2 regions of the Corynebacterium sp. H113 genome follow, and region 1 is predicted to be linked to the other one. Evidence: predicted binding sites of a transcription regulator. Region 1 holds the regulator's gene; the other holds the start of a gene.
The links. The regulator LexA, encoded in region 1, represses DNA repair genes until DNA is damaged. The targets are predictions, from matches to a motif close to CGAACANNTGTTCG.

Region 1 (4,214 bases):
AGGTCGATGGCCAAAAGGTGACAGCGTTTCCTACGTTGGTTGCCACCAAGGACGGTGTCGCAGTTAAGGTCATGCCAACGAAGGCACAGGCAGAAGCATCGTTGGTCACCGCATGCTTGACCATGTTGCTGCGGGACTGCACAGTGCATGTAAGTTCCATGGTGAAAGGGCTGCCTTTGCAACAGCGGGTTGCCGTGGATTCTTGGCCACACGGCGGAGCCGAAGGACTTGTCGAGGACTGTCGTGTCGCAGTTGTTCGTGATGCCATGATGACCAATGGTGGCCCCGTCCGAGATCCGAAGGACTACGAGAAGCTTCGCGATGCCGTAAAGCCCCTCGTCAATGCCGGTGTCCGACAGCTGGTTGTAGGAATGGCAGCAGCGTTGCCCCGCTATTACACGGTGGTACAGGAACTTAAAAAGTGGGAAGGACCAGCTGTTGACGATATGCGTCGCCAGTTGGAGTTCATGCTTCCTCAAGGTGCGGTAGCACGGCACGGCTGGACGCACTTGCGTCACTTGCCTCGGTACTTCGAAGCAATGGAGATCCGTATTCAAGATATGGATCGCGATCCTTATCGGGACGCCGACTTGGAAGATGAAGTCGCCGAGGTTCGGGCGCATCTGGAGAACAAACTGAAGCAATTGCCTGTTGCTCGCCAGAAGTCCGCTGCAGTTCGTGATATTGGGTGGATGGTTCAAGAACTCCGAGTGAGTCTGTTTGCCCAACGCCTAGGCACCGCCCGAACTGTGTCTACAACGAGGGTGAAAAAGGCAATAGATAAGCTCTAGTAATCGTGCTTGGGTCGATCCCTGTGTTCCCGGAGGTAGCGGATTTCGTTTTCGAAATCTTCGGCCGAACTGAAGGACTTGTAGACGGATGCGAAGCGTAAGTACCCGATTTCATCGAGGTCACGCAGTGGCTCAAGAATTGCGAGGCCAATATCATTGGAATCTACACGGGGAGTCCCTTTAGCTCGGAGAGCTTCTTCTACGTTTTGAGCAAGCTTCTTTAACTTGGACTCAGGCACGTCTCGCCCCTGACATGCACGCCGAACACCCTGAATGACCTTCTCGCGACTAAATTCTTCAGCGATACCGTCGCGTTTCACTACCATGAGTTGTGAGCGTTCCAGAGTCGAAAATCGCTTTCCACATGCTAAACACTCGCGTCGACGGCGAATGGTCATGCCGTCATCGATCAACCGGGAATCGATTACCTTGGTGTGGTCATGGTGACAGTATTGGCAATGCACGCTTTCATCTTACGTGCAGCAGATTCTTCTACCCCGCAGCCGTTGTCGCAGTAGCGCCGATAGAAATTACCGTGGCTGGCACAGGGGCTTCGTCAGGGGCGGTTGCAGAAGCGAGAGCTCCGAGCAGACCGGCTGCGCCAATCATCGCGGCTGCAACACCCATATTGGCGCGGCTCCTGCGAACACCACGCAAAGGACCCACGCCCGCACCACCCGAGGCAGCCGCTACCGGAGGCAGAACCGCACCTGATGCCCCTCCGATGTAGAACAAATCGTGGCCACCCCTTGGTCGCTGACGACGTGCCGCACGGTGACCCAACGGACGAACAGAAGTCCGCCCGTGCGTTCGAATAGCTCGACGTGACTCCTTCACGGCACGAGCACGCCGGGTGGCGCCAGAAAATGCCGGACGCGAAAAGTCGAGTTCGACAATGGACGTATTGCTCGAGGTCTGTACATCATTCCGGTATTCTGCAAGAAAAACAGTCATTGCTGAATCCTTCCTACTTTCCGTTCGAACAATAGTCGAACAACGATGCAACCATATGTTCGATTGCGTTCCTATGTTCGATTTATAGCACCCTTACCGGACAGTGTCTACAAAGTTTTCGAAAATACTCGAACAGTTGTGCCATATTTCGAACACGTCGTGTATTGTCGAGACCAAGGTGTGAGTTAGAAAACACAGGACAGTTCCTCGATTCCGACGTTGACTTGGATGGCTACGTGGGCGTCAACTTTGGCGCCAACGTGGACATCCAATGCGGTATCAAGAGCGGACAGCAGACTGGATGCAGAGTGGAGATAACAACATGGCAAGTAGCAAACCCGACATGAGTCCCCTTACCGAGCGGCAGCGACGCATTCTCACTTTCTTGAACGATGCGCTGACGTTGCGGGGTTATCCACCAAGCATTCGGGAGATCGGCGATGCAGTTGGCCTTAGTTCTACCTCGTCGGTGGCATACCAGCTGCGCGAGTTAGAAAAGAAGGGTTTCGTTCGGCGCGATGCCAATAAGCCTCGGGCAGTCGATGTTCGCAACCTCAATGACAAGCTTGATGGCATGGACAGCTCTTCGAAGCCGGGCCCACAGCCACGTCCTCAAATCCAGACTCCAGATCTGCCAGAGGATATTCCTGCACCGACGGTGGTTCCAATCGTTGGCCAGATTGCAGCCGGATCCCCTATCCTCGCCGAGCAGAATGTCGAAGATTACATGGCTTTGCCTGGAGAACTCACTGGATCGGGCGACCTGTATCTGCTGAAGGTCGTCGGCGACTCCATGATCGATGCGGGCATATTGGATGGCGACTGGGTGGTCGTCCGCTCTCAGAACGTGGCACAGCAGGGAGACTTTGTGGCCGCCATGTTTGACGACGAGGCGACGGTCAAAGAATGGCACGAGGATGCTGCCGGTAAGTGGCTGTTGCCTCATAACCGGGCATTCGAGCCACGTCGCGCAGAAGAAGCAACAATTCTTGGCAAGGTCGTGACTGTGCTTCGCAGTCTCTAAGTTTTCTCTGTTTGACCTGCTCCTAGCTACGTTCTTTAATCTATCAACTCACCCCGTTTATGCCCGTTTGAATTTTGTTGTGGGTTTTCATTGCCCTAAACACAATCAAACGGGCATACTTCTATTAGTACGGTTTTCGTAGCGTTTACCCCTAGTAAACGTGCACGGTCATGGCCAGATGGAGGCTCTCTCACATGTACGCAGAAGAACGACGCCGAAAAATTGCAGCGCTTACTGCGGTAGAAGGCCGTGTGACAGTCGCCGATTTGGCGCTGAGCTTTGACGTAACTGCCGAAACTATTCGCCGTGACCTCGCACAGCTTGACGCTGAAGGTGCGGTACACCGAGTCCACGGCGGAGCCGTCGCAACGAAGTCATTTCAGACGCTCGAGGTTTCAGTAGACGCGCGGAAGAACGCGCAGCGTGATGCTAAACAGTCGATTGCTCGAGCTGCGGTGGACTTTCTTCCACATTCCGGTGGTGGTGTTTTCCTCGATGCAGGCACGACTACCGAAGCTCTCGCAGAGCTTATGGCGCATGCTCCAGATGAGCGACAGTGGTCGGTGGTGACCAATTCCCTGCCCAACGCACTGACGCTAGCCGCCGCAAATTTCATTGAGCTTCAGTTGCTCGGGGGTCAGGTTCGAGTGATCACGCAGGCGGTGGTGGGTGATGCCGCGCTACGTACTCTCGCATTGATGCGCGCTGATGTTGCCTTTATCGGATCAAACGCCCTCACTGTGGATCATGGCCTATCTACTGCCGATCCGCAGGAAGCTGCAGTCAAAAGGGCAATGATTACTAACGCGCGGAAGGTCGTCGTTATGTGTGACTCCACGAAGTTGGGCCGGGATTTCTTGGTCAGCTTTGCTGGTTTGGATGACATTGATGTCGTCATTACCGATGATTCAGCTCCAGAGGCGTTCGTTCAGAATCTCCGAGATCACGGTGTGGAAGTAGTTATTGCCTGATGATCTTGACCCTTACTCTCAACCCGTCGATTGATCGAACGGCGCGAATCAACGCGCGTCTCGAACGCGGTGGGGTCTACCGCTTACCTATGCCAGATGATATGGCTGGCGGCAAAGGAATCAACGTTTCGGAAGCTCTCTTCCTGGCAGGTTATGACACCTGCGCGTTGTATCCGGCAGCTGCTCACGGTCGCTTTTCACGTTTGCTGGGGCTCGCTGGTATTCCTCACGAGGCAATTGATACAGGCAATGATGCACGCATCAACTACACGCTTGTCGAAGATGACGGCACCACCACGAAGTTGAATTCGCTGGGCATGACTATGACCAAGCACCAGCGTTATCAGGTATTCAATCGATTGGAAGTCCTCGCTCCTGCTGCTAGTTGGGTGGTACTTGCTGGGTCCCTGCCTCCTGGTGTCCCACGAGACTTTTATGTCGCGTGTCTGCGCCACATTTGGTCTGCCAATCCGA
Region 2 (4,214 bases), on a different contig from region 1:
AGGCCGCATTTGAGGCCGTACTGGGTACGGTGCCACAGCTAGTTTTGGCTGGTCTGGCCGGTTATGTGGTGGGCCAGCTGTTGAATGCCTGGTCGCTGACGGCCATCAAACGCAAGACTGGTGAGCGCGCGCTATGGGCTCGACTGCTTGGCTCGACAATCGTTGGTGAACTTGTAGATACCGTAATCTTCTGCTCCATCGCTGCGACGGCGATTGGCATCGACTCGTGGGGCACGTTCGTGAACTACGTGATCGTTGGTTTCCTCTGGAAGACAGCGGTCGAGGTATTGATGATGCCCGTGACGTACCAGGTTATTGGCTGGGTTAAGCGTCGCGAAGGATATTACGCATAGAACTAGCGCACGTCGTTAGCGCACGTCGCGGCGAGCATTCACCAAGAAACTCGTCGCGATTGCGACACCAATCCAGGCCAGCACTACGGCCACGTTGAACCACAATGGTTGGATCTGCATGGCGTGCCAACCAACTTCCATGTCGTTGCCATGGCCACCCAGCACACCAGCAATCTGAGTAGTGCGGGTGCCTGGCCCCACCAGCCAAAACATGCGTCCGATATCGGACCCGGCTGCAGCGGACAGTAGTTGTTCCACCACAATCATCCAGACCAATGGCACCGCGACTGCAACAACGCGACTACGCGTCAACACCGCGCACCACATGGCAATGATGGAGAACATCAAGGTCATCATCGACAGCGCCCACACTTGGGTGATATCGCCACCAACGAACTCCGGCTTCGGCAGCACCGCGACCACTACCCAGGCCAAAAAGCCACCGACGATCGCATTGATTGCGATGAACACAATAATCAATAAACTGCGTGCGATCAGCCAGTACGACCTGCGGTCTTGGCTAAGAAAGGCGTGCGCGTACATCTTCTCCGAATATTCGGCGGCGATCGACGAGCCCGCATACGATACCGCCATCAGCGAGAAAATCATCGCTCCGACGAGAAGCATTTCCCAATCCACTTGGGTGCCACTCTTGCCCAGCAGGCCAACGAGAATCAGCGGACCGTACAGAGAACCGGTCAGCAAGATCATCCACACCCACGTGCTACGCAGGCTCACCATCTTCGTCGACTCCGCCTTCAACGCATTGACAAGACTAGGCATGGTACTTTCCGTTCTCCTTGGTGATTGCCGTGTCGATGGTGGTATCGATCGCTGTTGTCGAGTACTCCTGCGCCTCCGCCGTTGCAGCGAGGAATCGCTGCTCTAAGTTGTCGCGCTTCGTGGTCAGCCGCGTGAGCACAATTCCTCGTTCCATCGCGGTTTCTGCGATACGACGACGGATTTCAGCCTCATTGACATCGGTTGGCACCGGAACTCTGAAGGTATTTGCCGAGTCATTTGTGGGCTGCGTGGCTGCTTCTTGGATACCCATGCCGAGCGCTCGAACCAGCTCTGCAAACTCTTCTACCTGAGGAGTTTCGACCTCCACGGCCATTCCCCCAGCTAGGAACTCATCCATGCTGTACTCGCCGATCAATTTTCCGCGACCAATCACCACGACCCGGTCCGCTGTCAGCTGCATCTCCGACAGCAGATGTGACGACACCAGCACGCTGCGCCCCTCCGCAGCTTGCCGACGAATCGTGTCACGCATCCACGTCACCCCCTCGGGATCAAGACCGTTAATGGGTTCGTCGAAAATGAGGTGCTGAGGACGCCCGAGCAGTGCCGTCGCAACGCCCAGACGTTGCTTCATCCCCAACGAATACCCGCCGACCTTGTACTTCCCGGCATCTGTCATGCCGACCAGATCCAGGCATTCCTCCACTCGCGCGTCGGAAATCCCGGCACCCCGGGCGATCGCGCGCAGATGGTTACGACCGCTTCTCGACGGCGCAAACCAGCTTGCATCCAAAATCGCCCCGGCGACGTTCATCTTGTGAGGCAGCGCAGCAAACGGCTGCTTGGCGTAGGTGCCCGTCGTAAAGCTTCCAGAAAAGAGCACCTGCCCCGAGGTCGGAGCGTCCAACCCCAGCATGCAGCGCATCGTCGTGGATTTGCCGGAACCGTTGGGCCCGAGGAAGCCGGTCACCAGGCCATCGGGAACGGTGAAACTCAGGTCCTCGACGGCAGTTTTGGCGCCGTACTTCTTCGTCAGCCGGTCAACTGTGATCATGTATCCAACGTTAAAGCAGCGCTCGCGATGTGACAGTAGCGCCGGGGCTACCTTTTGGGTATCGCGGGCGGGGGTTTGCGGTTCACTGGGTGCAGACGCATAAGGCTGTGGACACATCTGTTTCGAACAAACATTTGCATACCTTATCGAAAGCATGTACGATAAAACGTGTAAGGATGCATTGGTTTCTAGGGGGAAGTAACCATGTCACCGCTCAACTCAACCGGCTACGACGATTCACCGTCTTGGTCACATCAACGCCCGGACGATCCACTATCTGCACTTTCGCGTGCTGCCAACATCGCTGATTTCAAGCTTGCACTCGCATGCACACCTGCGCTGCACGCGGATGTCGAGAATCACGCAGCGCGGCTTTCGGTTCGACTGGGTCTAAGTCGCGGTCAGTGCCTCATGCTTTGCGACGTCGGGTTGATGCTCAACCGCATGCCAAAGCTGGCCGCCTTTGCGGAATCTTCTGAGGCCGTTCCGCTGCGCTATTTGTCCATTATTGCGAATGGCACAGCCGCTATCGAGGACGGCCAAATGCCTGGAATCGAACGCCATATTCTCGATCTACTCAAGCCTCGTCGTCATCAACAAGGTTTCATCGGTCCTCGCACTCTCGCTCGAAAAGTCGGAGACATCGTCGTTGAGTACGACAATCGCGCACGCAACGATGGCACCACCGTTCCGCCGCCTTCGTCCGAGGCACTGACATGCGAAGATGCTGGAGATGGCCAGCATTGTTTCCTTAGCGGTCTCCTAGAACGCGACCGCGCGACAGAGCTTTTCGCCGCAATCAAAGTCGTAAAAGCTCAGGAGATTGCCCAAGGCCGTGAATGCACGATCCCAGACGCGTTAATGCATATCGTTCGCGGAAATGTCGATGCTCAAGTCGTTATCAACGTGTACCGACACGAAAACGGTGGGCCTGCTTACCTAGATGGCGCTGGTTGGCTCAACGATGTCGCGACGCAGGAATGGATTGACCGCGCAACTCATATCCGACTGTCCGGAGACAGTTGTGCACAGTCATACAGCCCAACAGCCGCGCAGCTAGCACGGGTGCGTGGCCGTGATGGCACCTGCAGGTTTCCAGGATGCGACGTACCTGCTCAACAGTGCGACATAGACCATATCGCGCCATACAACCACGACGATCCTGCCAAAGGTGGCCCGACTGACACAGGCAATCTGCACTGCCTCTGCAGAAAGCACCACAATCTGAAGACCCACAAGTTATGGGATGTCACCAGCCACGCGGATCACACAGAAACGTGGGCATCACATGACGGAATCACCGCCCGAAGCATCCCATCAGGTCCGCTCGCGGGCATCGGGAGGCAAACCTTCGACCAGCGAGCCACTAGAAAGACCGCGACAATCCGCCGAAGATTCGTCGAATGGATAATCTCCGAGTTCTCCGACGCAGCGCCCCAACCAGCTACTTCTCCGCCGTAGCTCGCCCACCATTGGCGTAATAGCGACCGAGGAATTCATCTCGGTACTCGTGGAAGCGGTCTTCCATAATCGACTGACGAATGTTGTCCACCAGCGACACCATGAAGTACACGTTGTGAATCGTGCACAACGTGCCCGCCAGGTACTCCTTCGCCTTCAGCAAATGGTGCAAATACGCACGCGAGAAATTCAGCGTTGTGTACGACGCGACCTCAGCGTCGATCGGGCGGAAATCCGTCTTGAAACGAGCATTCGTCAAAGTCATACGCCCATCAAGCGTGTACACGCCACCACGGCGAGCAAGACGGGTCGGCGCCACACAGTCAAACGTGTCCGCACCATTTTCCACGGCAGCGAAAATATCGTCAGGCTCGGAAATGCCCAGCATGTGGCGAGGGCGATCCTCCGGCAACTCGTCCGTCACCCAACCACAAATCTCACCCAAGCGCTGCTTCTCAATGGCACCACCAATGCCATAACCATGAAAACCAAGCTTGCCCTCAGTCTCGAACTCCTCAGACAGCGACACCAAACCGCGCGCCGCCTGCCTACGCAAATCCTCATACTGAGCGCCCTGCACCACACCGAACAGCTGCTGCAGC

Region 2: the regulator LexA is predicted to act here: its motif matches at 2,275-2,288, upstream of WG938_RS00915 (HNH endonuclease signature motif containing protein).

What each region holds. Positions count from the first base shown of each region.
Region 1 is NZ_JBBHKZ010000002.1:886,580-890,793, reverse strand. Features, by position in the region: gene hrpA (ATP-dependent RNA helicase HrpA) at 1-791, shown strand, start outside; gene nrdR (transcriptional regulator NrdR) at 788-1,255, opposite strand; gene WG938_RS05200 (hypothetical protein) at 1,284-1,745, opposite strand; gene lexA (transcriptional repressor LexA) at 2,089-2,769, shown strand; gene WG938_RS05190 (DeoR/GlpR family DNA-binding transcription regulator) at 2,964-3,740, shown strand; gene WG938_RS05185 (1-phosphofructokinase family hexose kinase) at 3,740-4,214, shown strand, end outside.
Region 2 is NZ_JBBHKZ010000001.1:200,405-204,618, reverse strand. Features, by position in the region: gene WG938_RS00930 (queuosine precursor transporter) at 1-353, shown strand, start outside; gene WG938_RS00925 (ABC transporter permease) at 369-1,136, opposite strand; gene WG938_RS00920 (ABC transporter ATP-binding protein) at 1,129-2,151, opposite strand; gene WG938_RS00915 (HNH endonuclease signature motif containing protein) at 2,356-3,612, shown strand; gene WG938_RS00910 (tRNA guanosine(34) transglycosylase Tgt) at 3,596-4,214, opposite strand, start outside.